DNA from 4 places in the Microbulbifer elongatus genome. Region 3 is predicted to be linked to each of the others. Evidence: predicted binding sites of a transcription regulator. Region 3 holds the regulator's gene; each other region holds the start of a gene.
What was found. Region 3 encodes LexA, which represses DNA repair genes until DNA is damaged. Its sites were predicted from a motif close to ACTGTNTNTANANACAGT; they were not measured.
Positions count from the first base shown of each region.

Region 1: a site for LexA is predicted at 2,615-2,632, ahead of LRR79_RS12615 (YebG family protein). Genes of this name have one in related genera too.
Region 2: a site for LexA is predicted at 1,534-1,551, ahead of recN (DNA repair protein RecN). Genes of this name have one in related genera too.
Region 4: a site for LexA is predicted at 2,029-2,046, ahead of imuA (translesion DNA synthesis-associated protein ImuA). Genes of this name have one in related genera too.

Region 1 covers NZ_CP088953.1:3,068,784-3,072,931, reverse strand. The annotation lists gene LRR79_RS12630 (amidohydrolase) at 1-469, shown strand, start outside; gene LRR79_RS12625 (amidohydrolase family protein) at 469-1,764, shown strand; gene LRR79_RS12620 (MAPEG family protein) at 1,764-2,156, shown strand; gene LRR79_RS12615 (YebG family protein) at 2,255-2,551, opposite strand; gene LRR79_RS12610 (DUF924 family protein) at 2,688-3,317, opposite strand; gene LRR79_RS12605 (DUF6249 domain-containing protein) at 3,560-4,148, shown strand, end outside.
Region 2 covers NZ_CP088953.1:4,024,543-4,028,690, forward strand. The annotation lists gene dnaK (molecular chaperone DnaK) at 1-547, opposite strand, end outside; gene grpE (nucleotide exchange factor GrpE) at 701-1,306, opposite strand; gene recN (DNA repair protein RecN) at 1,589-3,241, shown strand; gene LRR79_RS16570 (1-acyl-sn-glycerol-3-phosphate acyltransferase) at 3,430-4,062, shown strand; gene fur (ferric iron uptake transcriptional regulator) at 4,118-4,148, opposite strand, start outside.
Region 3 covers NZ_CP088953.1:2,603,424-2,607,571, reverse strand. The annotation lists gene nagZ (beta-N-acetylhexosaminidase) at 1-341, opposite strand, end outside; gene LRR79_RS10650 (TetR/AcrR family transcriptional regulator) at 363-1,019, opposite strand; gene LRR79_RS10645 (DUF6763 family protein) at 1,261-1,593, shown strand; gene lexA (transcriptional repressor LexA) at 1,751-2,359, shown strand; gene LRR79_RS10635 (hypothetical protein) at 2,538-2,792, opposite strand; gene LRR79_RS10630 (DUF6586 family protein) at 2,894-3,433, opposite strand; gene topA (type I DNA topoisomerase) at 3,516-4,148, opposite strand, start outside.
Region 4 covers NZ_CP088953.1:3,610,781-3,614,928, forward strand. The annotation lists gene LRR79_RS14930 (hypothetical protein) at 1-55, opposite strand, end outside; gene LRR79_RS14935 (BaiN/RdsA family NAD(P)/FAD-dependent oxidoreductase) at 59-1,264, opposite strand; gene dcd (dCTP deaminase) at 1,283-1,852, opposite strand; gene imuA (translesion DNA synthesis-associated protein ImuA) at 2,130-2,834, shown strand; gene LRR79_RS14950 (Y-family DNA polymerase) at 2,864-4,148, shown strand, end outside.

The sequences.
Region 1 (4,148 bases), 470 kb from region 3:
TGTGTGTGCAGCAATGTGGGCCGACTGGTGGGGGTTCAAACACGAAGCCTTCGACATGACCGAGGCCAACATTGCCATCGTCGATCAGGCCAAGGCCTGCGCCATGATCCACTCGGACTCGGCAGTGGGAATTCAGCACCTCAATGAGGAGACGGCCAAGGCGATGGTGGCGGGCCAGCGTGCTGGCTTCGAGATTCAGCCGCGCCACGCGGTTACCTGGATGACGCGCAACCCGGCACGTGCACTGGGCATTGATGATGTCACCGGTACCCTGGAAAAAGGCAAGATGGCGGACGTGGTGGTCTGGTCCTCCAACCCCTTCAGTGTTTACGCGAAAGCGGAACAGGTATTTATTGACGGCGTATTGATGTACGACCGCAACGATCCTGCGCGGCAACCGCACAGCGATTTTGAACTGGGCATCCTGGACGCCGAAGGCGAGCGTCTGCCAGAGGGAGGGGAGCGCTAATGGAAATTTCCAATCTGTTGAGAGCCGGTATGAAGGTTTCTCTGATGTGCCTGTTTGGTTTCGCGGTGTCGGCGCACAGTCAAAGCATTCTGATCAAAGATGCCAGAATCGTGACCCTCGCGGATCAGGGGACCCTGGAAAGTGGCGACCTGCTGGTGCGCGACGGCAAGGTTGTGCAGATCGCGGAGGATCTCGGTGATGCCACGGCAGAGCTGATCATCGATGGTCGCGGCAAGGTGGTGACGCCGGGGCTGATCGCACCCAGCAGCGCGCTGGGGCTGACAGAAATCGGCGCAGCGGCGTCCACCAACGATGGTGCCATTGCCGAGCAGTCCATCGGCGCTGCGTTCAATCCGGTGGTGGCATTCAACCCGCGCTCTACTCTGATCCCGTTTAATCGGGCCGGAGGTCTGACCCGGGCGGTTGTGGTGCCGGCCAGTGAAGACTCGATCTTTGCCGGGCAGGGGTTTGCCATCAAACTCACCGGCGACTTCGACAGTGTGATCAATGCAGACCTGGTACAGAAGGTTTACTTCGGTGAGTACGGTGCGCAACTGGCCGGCGGCAGCCGCGCGATGGCATTTGCGCAACTGGAGAGCGCGCTGGAACAGGCGAAAGAATACTCGGAGAACCGGGACGAGATACGCCGCGGGCAGTGGCGTGAACTCGATTTCGCCGTGGACGATCTGGAGGCGCTGCAGCCGGTACTGCGGGAGGAGCAGCCGTTGATGATCAGTGCGGATCGTGCCAGCGATATTCTGCAGGTGCTCACCCTGGCAAACACATTCCCGATCCGCCCGATTATTATTGGCGGCGCGGAAGGGTGGATGGTGGCCGAGCAGCTGGCCGCGGCACGGGTACCGGTGGTGGTGGATGTGCTGGGTAATACCCCGGATGCGTTCGAAAAGCTCGGCGCGCGAATGGACAACGCGGCGTTGTTGCATCGGGCCGGTGTGACGGTAGCGATTAGCGGCCCCGGTTACGCGGGTTCCCACAATAGCTACCTGTCCCGGCAGGCCGCGGGCAACGCGGTAGCTTACGGATTGCCTTTCGAAGAGGGTATCCGCGCGGTCACGGCCAATGTGGCGGATATCTTTGGTATCGAAGGGGGTGTCCTTGCTCCCGACGGTGTTGCAGAACTGGTTTTGTGGAGTGGTGATCCCCTGGAGGTCACCAGCTTTGCCGAACTGGTGTTGATTGATGGCAAACCCCAGTCTCTCGTCAATCGCTCTACGCGGTTGCGGGATCGTTATTTACACCCCAAAGCGGGTACCGGACACGGATATAAAAACTGATGATTAGTGTAGAAATTACCGCGCTTTATGGCGGTCTGTGTGCATTGCTGGTGATTGCGCTGGCATTCAATGTTGTGCGTTTCCGGCGCGGCAAAAAAGTCGGTATTGGCACCGGCGGTGATAAAGCGGGTGCAGTCCTGGTACGGGCTCACGCCAATGCCATCGAGTATATTCCCCTGGCACTTATCCTGTTACTGGTTGCGGAGATCAATGGGGTATCTGCGGTGTGGCTGCACTGTCTCGGGGGCGCCCTGGTTTTTGCGCGAATCCTGCACGCCATTGGTCTGGTGGGTGGCAAGGGGGGCTATCACCCCGGCCGGTTTGGTGGTACTGCGCTGACCTGGCTGGTCATCATCATTCTGGCGGTGGTCAATATCGTCAGCGCGCTCTGATATCCAGCGGTATCGTGACCGGCTTGCAGGTGAAAAAAAGCCCGGCAAGCCGGGCATAGTACAGGGATGGAAACCAGAATATTGGTGTCCAGGGGGGATTACTGATTTGCCGCCAGCGGCGTGACGTTCTCGTCGCTGGACGGTTCGTCCTGCTCTTCTGCAGCGAGCAGTTCTTCCGGCTTTCCTTTACAGGCTTTGGCCAGAACTTCGCGGCGCTTGGCCAGCATCAGGCCGATTTCTTCACTCGCTTCTTCAGACACGCCCTCAATATTGCGCTCGATCAGTGCGGTGATGTTGGCGGCAAGTTCCAGCATCTTGTCGTGTTCTTCGGCATCTTTTTTGTTATCGAACATGGCTCCGTCTCTATCGCATTTCCAAACGGCTACTACCGCCATACTGGGCCTCCTGAGGTCTTGGTATTGTGGTTATGTGTCGTTGATGTGGATGGATATACAGTATCTGTATGGATATTCAGTGTCAACTGCAAAACACCACATTCCGCGCCAGTGTACGTGCTGCGGGGGAGAAGAGCTAGAAACCGCCACCATTGTCCAGCCAGTCCTGTTCCTCCGGCGTGGACTGCCGGCCGAGCGCCTGGTTGCGATGGGGGTAGCGACCGAACTGCTGAATGACGTTCTGATGGGCTACGGCAAACCGGTAGTACTCCGTCGCCGCTTTGGCATCCTTCTGAGTGCTGTCGGGGCTGTTCGCGGCATAGTCCCGCTGGATCTGATCGAAGTAGGCCACCGACTGGTTCTGGACTTCCGCTAGCTCGGAGTGCTCCAGGGGCATACCGGCGAATGCGCGCTGGTGCAGCCCCAGTTGAGTATGGGCGTTGTCGCGGACCAGGGCCTGGCTGATTTCCAGTGCCTGTGCATCGCCGGCGAATGCCTGGGCCGACCCGCGATAGAGATTGCGGGTGAACTGGTCGCATAACAGGATCAGACCCAGTTGGCCGACCAGGGTGTCCCGCCAATACGCAAGCTGCCCGTTCAGGGCCAGCTCGACCGCGGTGCCAAAGCGGCTGCGAATCTCCTCATCAAACCGGTCACTACGCTGAAACCACCGTTTTCGCAGGGGTTCCGGCGGCGGATGGTGCAGGTCCGCGCTGCCAAACCAGAACTCAATCGGGGCTGCCGGTGTTGCTGATTGAGGGTTCATGGTGTGCTCCTTCAATTATTTCTCGTCAGTTGCATCCAAAAGGTGTACTGCCATCGTCCATCAGGGGAAGGGTAAAGTGGCACCGGGTATCCCAGAACCTGATACCGGTTGCCTAAAAAAGGTACAATCTTGCGCCATTGATGGTCTGTCGGGGTAGTTCGTCTATCTGTCACCATCGCGCAAGAGTTTGGCCGGGGCAACCTCCTGCTTTGCCTCAGATCAGTAAGAGCGAGACAACACCAATGAGAGCGAATGAATCCAAGCAACGTGGCCCGCTGAATATCTGGGCTCTGGTCCTGGCAGCCGCCGTGGGAATGGGCGCTTCGGGTGGCCTGCAGGCCCAGGAAGAAGAGGCGGTTGCGCCGCAGCCGCCGACGCCGCCGGCCCCCGCGATCGAGCCCAGGCCGGTGGAGAAAGAGGTGACCAAACAGGTGCGCATCCTGCGCCAGGACGACGGTACCCTGCGCATCCACACTCGGGATGAGAATGGCGAAAACGCCGATGTCGAGATTGATCTCGGCGAGGCCTTCGGCGGCAAGGTGACCCAGCGGATTTACGAAAAGCTGGAGGAAAAGGGCATTCTCGACGAGAAGGGCCTTGTGGTAGAGCAGGCGCTGGATTCGGTGCCGCGCAATATCAGCATCGGCATCAAGGCGGACATGGAGCGTGCCGAGCGCATCCGGGAGCGCGCGGAACGGGCGCGGGAGCATGCGGAGCGCATGCACGAGCGCGCTTACGTGGAGGTTCGTGAAGACAAGGTCAGAGAGCAGCGCTCGGGAGGGCCGGATATGGACTGGTTGATTGGCATTGTGGCGATCATCGCCGTGTTCG
Region 2 (4,148 bases), 1.4 Mb from region 3:
TGTCCATGCCGTAGGCCAGGGCCGCAGCGGTCGGCTCGTTGATGATGCGCTTCACGTCCAGACCAGCGATGCGGCCGGCGTCTTTGGTGGCCTGACGCTGGGAGTCGTTGAAGTAGGCCGGCACGGTGATGACCGCCGCGTCCACTTTCTCACCGAGGAAGTCTTCCGCGGTTTTCTTCATCTTTTTCAGCACTTCCGCAGAGATCTGCGGCGGGGCTTTCTTGTCGCCCTTGACTTCTACCCAGGCGTCACCGTTCTCGGCTTCAACGATGGAGTAAGGCACCATTTTGATGTCTTTCTGTACAACGTCGTCTTTGAACTTACGGCCGATCAGGCGCTTCACCGCGAACAGGGTGTTCTGCGGATTGGTCACCGCCTGGCGCTTGGCGGACTGGCCCACCAGCACTTCGTTGTCCTCGGTAAACGCAACGATGGAAGGGGTGGTGCGATCGCCTTCGGCGTTCTCAATGACGCGGGCCTTGTCGCCGTCCAGTACCGCCACACAGCTGTTGGTGGTACCCAGGTCGATGCCGATGATTTTTCCCATGCTCTAAATCCTCACTTTGCTGCGCGCGCCCGCACTCAGTGTGCTATCTGCCTGGCGCTGCGCGGTTTAATTCGGTTGCCTGCTTATATTGGTGCCGCCGTTCACATTTCAAGGGCGGCGCCACAGGGTTTTGTGATGAAAAGACGGACTGCCTTACGGCGCCTTGCTGACCACCACCATCGCCGGGCGCACCAGGCGGCCGTTCAGACGGTAGCCTTTCTGGAACACGTCCAGCACGGTATTCGGCTCCACGTCCGGGTTCGACACCTGAGTCATGGCCTGGTGCAGCTCCGGGTCGAAGGGCTCACCCGCGGGATCGATCACCTCCACACCAGACTTGGTCAGGGTATCGATAAAGGACTTCTGGGTGAGTTCGATCCCTTCCGCCACTGCCTTTTGCGCCTCGTCCTCGGTATTGATGGAAGAGAGCGCGCGCTCCAGGTTGTCTACAACCGGCAGCAGCTCCTTGATCAGCTTCTCCACACCAAATTTGTGGGCCTTTTCCACATCCTGCTGGGCGCGACGGCGGGCATTCTGCACCTCCGCCTGGGCGCGCAGCACCATCTCCTTGTGGTCTGCCAGTTGCTGATGCAGGGAGGCGATCTCTTCTTCCAGGGCACTTTCGCCACCGGCCAGCTCCTCCGCCAGCGCTTCTTCGGCGGCTTGCTGCTCTTCAGCGCTCGGGGTTTCCACCTCGGCGGCCTGTTCCGCCTGATCGCCAGTCTCGATCTGTTCTTCTTCGCTGCGCTCTTTGGCCACTGCTTTCTCCGTCTGTGTCCGTCGGACTACTGCCAATTGGTCAAAATGGATACACACCGTCAGCGATACTGCCACCGGTGATGTGGCTATATGGGGGCGTCAGCGGGCACTTCAAGTGATCGCACTCACGGGGCGTGATGCAGGGAGGATAATGTGGCAACCACCCCGTGACTAAGTTGATTGCCTCGCAATCAACCCCCGAGGTGATTGAAAGCCACTGGATAAATACTGTATAAACAACCACTATTAAGCCCAAAATCTAACAACGGCGATCACATTCCCATGTTGCTGCATCTGTCTATCAGTCAGTTCACCCTGGTCGACCAGCTGGAGCTGGAGTTTGGCCCGGGCACCAGCACCCTCACCGGGGAAACCGGCGCGGGCAAATCCATTACCCTCGACGCTCTCGGGCTCGCCCTCGGGGACCGCGGCAACGGTGATCTGGTCCGGGCCGGCGCCAAGCGTGCCGATATCCACGCCACCTTCGATATCAGCGCCCATCAAGATGCCCGCGCGTGGCTCGAAGAGCAGGAAATGGACGCGGGGCGCGAAGTGATCCTGCGCCGCACCATCAGCGCCGACGGCCGCTCCCGCGCCTATATCAACGGCCAGCCGGTAACCCTGATGCAGCTTCGCACCCTCGGTGAGCAGCTGATCGATATCCACAGCCAGCACGAACACCAGTCCCTGCTGAAAAAGGACACCCACCGCCGCCTGCTGGACGAATATGCCCACGCCGAGGCCCAGAGCGCGGAAGTGCGCATTCACTACAAGACCTGGCAGGACCAGTACCGCCGCTACCGCAAACTGGCCGACAGCGCCGAGGAAACCCAGGCCCGCCGCGACCTGCTGGAGTATCAGCTGCAGGAGCTGGAACAGCTGGACCTGAAACCCAGCGAACTGGAAGAGCTGGAGAGCGAACAGCGCCAGCTGGCCAATGCCGGCGACATCCTGAATGGCAGCTACCAGCTGGCCGCGCTGCTGAACGGCGGCGAGGGCGATATTGCCGAGCAGCTGCACCGCGCCCTGCAACTGGTCGGCGCCATGCCCGAGCAGAGCCCGGCACTGGCCGAGGTGGCGCAGATGCTCGACAGCGCGCGCATCCAGATCGACGAAGCCGGCAGCACCCTGTCCCGGCATATCGACCGCTTCGAAATGGACCCTGAGCGGCTGGCAGAAGTGGAGGAGCGCCTGTCCGCCATCTACTCCATTGCCCGCAAGCACCGGGTACAGCCGGACCAGCTGCCGGAATTACAGCAGCAGTGGCAGCAGGAGCTGGAAGAAATCGGTGCGCCGGACGCTCTCGACAAGCTGGCCAGTGAATGCGAGCGCCTGGAGCAGGACTTCCGCACGGCCGCGGGCAATCTCAGCAAGTTACGCAGCGCCGCCGCGCGCAAGCTGGCCGATGCGGTAAACGCGCAACTGGCGGACCTGGCGATGCCCCACGCGCGTGTGGAGTTGGCGCTCACCGCGCTGGAAAAACCCACCGCTACCGGGCTGGAAGAAGTGGAAATCCTGATTGCCACCAACCCGGGGCAACCGGTGCGGGCGCTGGGGAAGATCGCCTCCGGTGGCGAACTGTCCCGGGTCAGCCTGGCCATTCAGGTGGTTACCGCACAAACCTCCCGCACCCCCACCCTGGTGTTCGACGAAGTGGATGTGGGTATCGGCGGCGCCACCGGCGATGTAGTGGGCAAACTGCTGCGCCAACTGGGCGAGCGCGGCCAGGTAATCTGCGTTACCCACCTGGCACAGGTGGCCGCACGTGCACACCGACAGTACCTGGTGGAGAAGCACAGCGACGGCGAAGCCGCGTTTGTGGCCTTACGGGAGCTGAAAGACGGCGAGCGCAGTGCCGAAGTGGCGCGCATGCTGGGTGGAGAAGCTACTGCCCAGTCCCTCGCTCACGCCGAGGAGATGCTGGCGCGGGCCTGACCCGCGCCGCGCGCCGGCGATGATAAGCCCTGCCCGCAGCAGGCAGGTGTCTGAGCAGTCACAACCATCCCGGCATTGAGACCGAAATTGACCGAAAGTGGCGGGAGATTCACTTTATACTGCCCCGCCCGCACTCAGGCCCCGCCGGGGATACAACTACACTGACGGGCAAAGAACTCGGTCTCAACATGCAAACCACCATATTCAACACCCCTATTCTCACTCCCTGTCTGCGACTGCTGGCGCGCCTGCTGCTCCGGCTGCACGGCTGGAAAGTGGTCGCTGACGAGCGCGCACTGAAACTGAAAAAATACGTGATGCTGGCCGCCCCCCACACATCCAACTGGGATGGCTACTTCTTTATCCTTGCGGCGCTGAAGCTGAAGGTAAACCCGCAGTGGATGGGCAAAGACAAGCTGTTCCCGTTTCCTCTGGGTGGCGTGATGCGCTGGTTTGGCGGTATTGCGGTGGATCGCAGCAAGGCCAACAACCTGGTGGAGGCCACCATCAACCAGTACAAGGCGCGCGACGAACTGGTGATCGCAGTGCCGCCGGAGGGCACCCGCGGCAAAGCCGAGCGCTGGAAAACCGGCTTCTACCATATCGCCCGCGGCGCCGCGGTGCCCGTGGTGTGTGGCTTTATCGATTTCGCGCGCAAGGAGGCCGGGCTGGGACCGGTCATGGAGATGGGGGAAAACCTGGCCCGGGAGCTGGCACGCTTTGGCGAGTTTTATGGGACCAAAGTGGGTAAATACCCCGAAGATTACACCCCCCCCGGTGTAGCGAGCGGGTATTCGCAGGCATTACAGAACAGGCATTAAAAAAGGGAGCGATCTGCTCCCTTTTTTAATGTCGTAAAGAATCAACCGAGCCTGATCAGCTCTCTTTCTTCTTCACGTACAGCACC
Region 3 (4,148 bases):
AAGTCGATCCCCACAGCCAACAGTTCTGCGGCCAGCAACCAGCCCACATCTTCCAGCCGCTGTTGATCTGCGTGGGCGCTCAGCGCCTGCATGGACGGGATACGGGTAAAAGAGTCCCGAAACCGCTGAACCCGCCCCCCTTCCTGGTCCACGGCCAGCAGAATTTCGGGCCGCACTGAGCGAATCTCTGCCACCAGTGCCTCCAGCTGTGGACGGCTGTCAAAGTTGCGCGCAAAAAAGATCAATCCGCCAACCTGAGGATGCTGCAACAACGCGCGATCTTCGTCGGTGAGGGCGTGCCCCTCCACATCGATCATTACCGGCCCAATCGGTTTAGACATCGGCACGAACTCCAAGATGAATTAATGGTTGTCGCCGGCACTTTCGCCGGGCATGGGCGCAGTCAGCATGGCCACCGCCGCCGGAGCCAACCGCGCCAGGGTCTCTTCCAGGCTGCTCTCGGCGCCAAAATCCTCACGAAGGATAGCTTCGATGGCGTCAAAGCTCGAAAGAGAAAACACCGTCGCACCGAGCATAAAGTAAAGGCGCCAGTAAAATGTCACCGGATCCACATGCGGCAGCGCGGCCGCCAGCTGGCCGGCAAAGCGCCGGTAGCTGTCGCCATAGCGGGATACGATAAAGCGGCGCAGATGCCCCTGAGACTGCGTATACGCCAGTCCCAGCAGACGCATAAAGCGCTTGGGGTCGCGCCCCTGGCTGGCGAGCCCCGCGAGGGCAACGCGATACAGACTCTGCAGGAGATCATCCAGCTGCAACGGCTCGCTCGCACCACCCCGCCGGGTAAGCTCGCGATTCAGAATATCCGTAAAAGGTGTAAGGAAACGTTCAAAAACCGCCTGAATCAATTCTTTTTTAGAACCAAAATGGTAATTGACCGCTGCCAGGTTCACCCCGGCGGTACTGGTTATGGTCCGCAGGGAGGTCTCCGTAAAACCCCGCTCTGCGAACAGGACTTCCGCGGCGTCCAGAATACGATGGACCGTGTCTGACTGACTCATGCCGATTTCACACCAATTCAAACCAACAATTAAAACGCTTGTTTCAACGGGAGACTAGCACAGTCCGCCGGCGATGAAACCTGCGCTACCCATCCCAGTCTTTACCGCGCGACGGCTTTTAGCCCTCGACGAAAGTACCAAGCCCACCTCCCCCACGTTAGAACGAGTGTACAAGCTCTGAAAGCGCCGGGATGGAACGGAAGGCGGAGATACCACGACAGTAAAAGAGGAGGAGCACGCCATGGCACGAATCGCTCCGGAAATTGGCAATTGGTTTGAAAACTTCGATACCGGTGATCTGTTTGAAGTGGTTGCCGTCGATCACCCGGCTCGCACCATTGAAATCCAGTACCTGGACGGCAGTCTGGACGAAATCGACTTCCAGAACTGGCCGGCAATGCCGGTCATCGGCGCTGCGGCTCCCGAAGACCCCAACGCCGGGTACGGCACTGTGGCGGATGAAATGCAGGATGACGAAGATGCCGGTTATCGCAGTCCGATTTTTTCCCCCGCACAGAGTGCGATCGACCGGCTCGAGGGGGAAAGCTTCCCCGGTACCGATGAGGGCTTCTGAGCCATTGCACTCAATCCTGATGACCCTGCGCCTGTCAGTACGGAGTGGACCGCGGCATTCGCCGCCACCAGTGCACAGGTCGCTTTGATTGCGCGCCCCTGAAATCTGTATATAATCACAGCAACTGTATAAAAATACAGACAACAGGAAGGCGCTCATGACAAACCTCACCGCACGCCAGGCTCAGGTACTGGAACTGATCAAATCCTATCTGGACGATACGGGCTACCCGCCCACCCGAGCCGAAATTGCCCAGGAGCTGGGTTTTCGCTCTCCCAATGCTGCGGAAGAGCACCTCAAGGCACTGGCCCGCAAAGGTGCAATTGAAATGGTCGCCGGCGCATCCCGCGGCATCCGTATCCCCGACTACAACAATGGCCTGCCGATCGTGGGCCGCGTTGCAGCGGGTAACCCGATTCTGGCGGAAGAGAATATCGAGGAATACTGTGAGATTCCCGCGGAGTTTTTTCATCCGCCGGCAGATTACCTGTTGCGGGTGCACGGCATGAGCATGAAGGACGCGGGTATTCTCGATGGGGATTTACTGGCGGTGCAGCGCACCGACAATATTCGCAATGGGCAGATTGTGGTCGCGCGTATCGAAGACGAAGTCACGGTAAAACGCTTCAAGCGCCGCGGGAACCAGGCGACGGTGCAGCTGCTGCCAGAGAATCAGGATTTTGATGTGATTGAAGTGGATATGCGGGATCGCAGCTTTGCGATTGAAGGTCTCGCGGTGGGTGTGATTCGCCAGAATCCGATCTGATGTTGGCGGTGTAAGCGGCGAGCCTTCAGGTTTTCCGGCCCCCGTTGCCGGATCAAGTACGGCACAGGCTATTCGCCGGGATGACGAATCGCCAAACATTCCGAACCTCGTATTTCGAACATAAAAAAACAGGGCTTCAGCCCTGTTTTTTTATGTATACGAATCAACCACAGAATGATCAGTGAATGGTGTGCTCGGTGAGGTCTACCTCTTCATCCTCGAACGGCTCTGGCTCCATCTCATTGATGTCCTGCACCGCTTCGATCCCAGCTTCCAGCATGGCGCGGGCTACGGCCACCTTGTGTTCCCGCAGGAAGTGCTGGCTCTCGTCCGAGAAATGAATACGCACCAGCGGTTCCCCTTTGTGACCAGCGCGTCGCAGCGCCACATCACCATTGGACAACTCAATGATTTCGTAAGTCTCGGTAGACATTCACTTCTCCAATAACCGCGTGATTTGGAGGCAGTGTAACACAGCGGCGCCTGATTAATCAGCGGGCAGCGGGTGATAGGTTTCCTTCCTGCCCCGGGGGATCACCACTCCTGGCTGTGGGCCCGCTGGCGCTGAATCAGCTCGGACAGCCCCTGATACCACTCCTGTACCCGCTCCCGGGTGAGCGGCTGATCCGAAGTGGCCACACTCCGGCCCAGATCATCAAGCTGACGCACCGGGATGACGGACTGAACACCGCTGGCAGGGCTGGATGTGGTGGCCGAGGAAACACTCAGGGCCCACAGTCGATGCCAGGCCCCGCAGAGACCGGCAAACCAGCTGTCGGGGTTTTCAGCAAGACTGACTAGCTCATTGGCCTCAGCACTGAACTTCCCGCGCTGGGCGACCAGGTGCGCCAGCGCATGGGCGGTTTCCGGTTCAGCACCGGTGGCAAAGCCCAGCTGCATCTGGTGCCCCTGCTCCGCCAGAAACCCCCGGTACCCACGCCACAGCTGCACTACCGCCGCTTCCAGCAGGGAGGCTTCCAGCAGTGGAGTATCCCCCGCTTGCGCGCTGGATTGCAGCAGCAGCTGGGCTTTGCGCAGTGCCGACGCGACGGTTCCGGTATAGGGATTACTCAAACTGCATTACCCACTAGTCTTTCTCCCAGATTTCCTGGATCCCGGCATGCGCCGGGATGATGGAGAGCGGCGTCCCGGCCAGTTACTTGGCCGGGGACTTTTTGGCGGCTGCCTTTTTCTTCGCCGGCGCTTTTTTGGCGACCGCTTTCTTGGCAGGCGCTTTCTTGGCAGCGGCTTTTTTCTTCGCCGGTGCTTTTTTCGCAGGAACGTCTATCTGCCATTTGCCATCGCGATAGAAGGCTTTCCAGCCAGTGGCCTTGCCGTCCTCTTCACTCTGAACGTACTGCTCCTGGGTTTTACGACTGAACCGCACAACCGTATCTCGGCCTTCGTTGTCTTCGGTAGGCGCCGAGAACAGGAAACTGTACTTGGGATCAATCTCATCCTTGTGGGGCAGCAGCTCCTTGACCAGGGGCGCGCGGGTTTCACGATTTTTCGGGAACTGACTGGCCGCAAGGAACAGCCCGGACGCACCGTCGCGCAGGATGTAGGTGTCTTCCACCTTTTCACAGGCGAGCTCCGGCATGGGCACCGGATCCATTTTCGGCGGTGCCGGCTGGCCGCTTTTCAGCAGCTTGCGGGTGTTTTTACAGGTCTCGCTGGTACAACCGAAGTACTTGCCAAACCGGCCAGACTTCAGCTGCATGTCGGCACCGCACTTGTCGCACTCGATGACCGGACCGTCGTAACCCTTGATCTTGAAGGTACCCTTCTC
Region 4 (4,148 bases), 1.0 Mb from region 3:
TGCCCTTGTGCTTTTCCCAGGCGGTTTTACGCTTGAATTGCAGTACCTCACCCACAGATCAGACCTCCCCGCCAGCCGCGTGGGCAGACGCCCAGGCCCATTGAAAGTTAAACCCGCCCAACCAGCCTGTCACGTCGAGCACTTCACCAATAAAGTAGAGCCCCGCTTGCTTCATACTTTGCATACTCCGGGATGACACCTCATTGGTATCCACGCCACCAAGGGTGACTTCTGCGGTGCGGTAGCCTTCCGTGCCCTCGGGGATCAGCGTCCAGATCTGCAGCTTTTCGCCTACATCCTTTAGCGCCTGTTCGCTGTACTGCTTGAGTGGTTTGCTTTCCAGGCCATTTCTCTGCAGGAAAAACTGTACCAGCTTTTTGCTCCACAACTCCGCCAGCACCGTATGCAGAAAGCTCTCCTGCTTTTTGCCGCGCTGCTCACAGAGCCACCCGGACAGATCCAGCCCCGGTGCGAGGTTGAAGCTGACCGGCATCCCCTCTTTCCAGTGGCTGGAGATCTGTAACACCGCCGGGCCACTCAGGCCCTTGTGGGTAAACAGCATCTGCTCCTGGAAATGGCCCTCGGCACAGCTGGCATTCACTGCCAGTGAGGTCCCGGGTAATTCCTGCTGCCGCGCCAGTGCACGCTTGTTCAATGTGAAAGGCACCAGTGCGGCGCGAGTGGGAATAATGTTGTGGCCGAACTGCTTGGCGAGGTCGTAGCCAAATCCGGTGGCGCCCATGGTGGGGATCGACAGGCCGCCGGTGGCGACTACCAGGGATTCACACACCACTTTGCCAAGAGAGGTGTGCACCTCAAAGCCTTTCGCACCCTCTTCATTAAGAGGCTCAACACGCTGGATCTCACAGCGGGTGCGAATCTGGGCTTTCGCTTCGCGGCACTCCGCCAGCAGCAGATCGACAATATCCCGGGATTTATTGTCGCAGAACAACTGCCCCAGGGTTTTCTCGTGGTAGGGGATTCCGTGTTTTTCCACCAGGGCAATAAAGTCCCACTGGGTATAGCGGGCCAGGGCGGATTTACAGAAGTGCGGATTTTCGCTGTAGAAGTTGTCCGGCGCCGTGTACAGGTTGGTGAAGTTGCAGCGGCCGCCGCCGGACATCAGGATCTTTTTGCCGACCTTGTTGGCGTGGTCCAGCACCAGCACGCTGCGGCCACGCTTGCCCGCCACCGCGGCACACATCAGGCCGGCGGCGCCGGCGCCGATGATCAGTACATCGGCCTGGGTGGGAAGGTCTGTCATTTGCTGGTGGTCTAAGGATCAGGTCTTCGGCAGAGTAACGCCGCGCTGGCCCTGGTATTTACCACCGCGGTCTTTATACGACACATCGCAGATTTCATCGGATTCGAAGAACAGCATCTGTGCCACGCCTTCATTCGCGTAGATCTTCGCCGGCAGGTTGGTGGTGTTGGAGAATTCCAAGGTCACATGCCCTTCCCACTCCGGCTCCAGCGGCGTCACATTCACGATGATGCCGCAGCGGGCGTAGGTGGACTTGCCCAGGCAGATGGTCAGCACCGAACGCGGGATGCGGAAGTACTCCACGGTGCGCGCCAGGGCGAAAGAGTTGGGCGGGATGACACAGTAGTCGCCCTGCACATCCACGAAGCTGTCTTCATCAAACGCCTTCGGGTCCACGGTGGCGGAGTGCACGTTGGTGAAGATCTTGAACTCGTTGGCACAGCGCACATCGTAGCCGTAACTGGAGGTGCCGTAGGAGATCAGGCGATCGCCGGAGGCCCCGTGGCGTACCTGGCCCGGTTCGAAGGGCTCGATCATACCCTCATTCTCAGCCATACGACGAATCCACTTATCGGATTTGATGCTCACCCTGTCCCCTCGCTTATCTGGTATTGGTCCATTTCTGGCGGTCATTTAAAGAGGCCGAATCATAGCCGTTTTACCTTGTTCAAAAAAGTGCCACAGAGGCGTGTCGAATTTGACGCACACAGACCTGGTGCGGGCTTGCCGACACTGGACGACTACTGTATAAATTACCAGTAGACACTGTATACCCATACAGCAAAACCCTATCAGACCCCCCGTGTGGAGCGAGCCGATCGTGAACAGCGCCGAAAACTTTTTGCAAAACAAGCAGTTAGGCGATTTGCCAGGACAGCAGGCCAGCAGCAAACCCCGGTCCCCCGGGCAAGAACCGCCACAGCCATTGCAGCAGCTGCTGACCCGCCCGGACATCTGGCAGCTGGCCAGTGGCCAGCGCCACCCCCGCAGCGGCATCAGCACCGGTTACCGTGGGCTGGACGCCTTGCTGGCGGGGCACGGCTGGCCCCACGCTGCCAGCACGGAACTTCTGGTCGACAAGGCCGGCATTGGCGAGATGTCCCTGCTTCTCCCGACCCTGGCGGAGCTGACCCGGCAAGGGCGTATGGTGATCCTGATCAATCCACCACATATCCCCTACGCACCGGCACTGGTACAGGCTGGCGTACAACTGGAAAAGCTGCTGATCCTGCACCCCCGTGGGCAGCGGGACCAACTGTGGGCGGCAGAGCAATCTCTGCAATCCGGAGTCTGTGGTGCGCTGATCCAGTGGCAGAACAGGGAAACCCCAGCAGACAAAGACCTGCGCCGCCTGCAGGTAGCCGCCCGCGATGGCGACTGTCTGCACTTCCATTTCCGCCCCGGCTCCTGTGCGCAAACGCCCTCCCCCGCGGCACTGCGCCTGCAACTGAAAAGCGACGGCGAGCAACTGGCGCTGCACCTGTTCAAACAGCTGAGCGGCAGGTCCGGCCAACGGGTGCACCTGGCGCGCAACCCGGATCTGGTGCGACGGGATCAGCCACTGCACTGAATATGCAATGCAACGGTGAGGAATACCCCATGCTCTGGCTCTGTATCCAGCTCCCCAAACTCCCACTGGAAGCACTGACCCGCGCCCACCGCGCCAGTGATGGCGCCGCCGTGGCGGTGGCCCAGAACAGCCTTGTGATTGAGGCCAACCAGACCGCTGCGGCACAGAATGTGGAGCCCGGGCTCAGTATCGCCACCGCCTGCGCCTACTGCACGGATCTGCAGCTGCTGGAACGGGATCCGCAGCGGGAAGAACAACTACTGCAACAACTGGCGCAATGGGCCTACAGCTTTACACCGGTGGTATCCCCGCGCAGTGCCGAGCGCGAACAGAATCAGCCCGACAGCAACTTCGCCTGCCTGTATCTGGAGATCAGCGGCAGCCTCAAGGCACACCACGGTCTCGCGTCTCTGCTACAACAGCTGGGCAAAGAACTGCGCAAGATGCGCATCCACCACTTTATGGGTCTGGGACACAGCCCCAGCGCCGCCCACCTGCTTAGCCAACTGCCGGAACACCGCCAGTGGCTGGCCGAAGCCAGAACCGCTCCCACGCCCCAGCAGTGGCGCCAGTGGATCAGCTTCGCCCCCAGCAAACTGCTCGACTGCAATCACAAGGCCATCGCCAAGCTCTATGCCTGCGGCATCAAGCGCGTCAGCCAGTTGCTGGCGATTCCCCTGTCGGAAGTGGGTGGCCGTTTTGGGCGCGGGTTTATCGACTACCTCGCCCGCCTGAATGGCACCCGCCCGGATCCGGTACCGAGCTTCGAGCCACCGGCGGAATTCCACAGCGAACTGTTTTTCCCCAGCCCACTGGATAACAGTGAACAACTGCTGTTCCCCGCCGGCCGCCTGGTGCGCGAACTGTGCCGGCAGCTGCAGCGGCGGCAGTTGTACAGCCAGCAACTGTGCTGGGTGCTGGATTACGGCAGCCGCGGCCACCAGCAGGTCCCCGTGGAAATCTCCCGCCCGCTGCTCGATCCCCAGCGCCTGATCGCGCTGACAAAGTTACAGTTTGAACGGGTAGAACTGAAAGAACCGGTACAGACGCTGACCCTCAAGTGCCAGCAGTTGCGCCCCATCGAAAGTCACAGCCTGCGGGAGGATTTTTTTGACGAGGGCAGTAAGCTGCACGAGAGCTATCAGCTGATCGACAAGCTCAAGGCGCGCCTCGGGCACCAGGCCCTCTCCGGCGTCACTCTCAAGGAAAGCTATCTTCCGGAACAGGCCTGGCAGAGCGCCGACAGTCTCACCCTGCAGAGCAAAGCCCGCGGCCACCAGCTCACCCCGGTAAACGCCCCCCGCCCCAACTGGC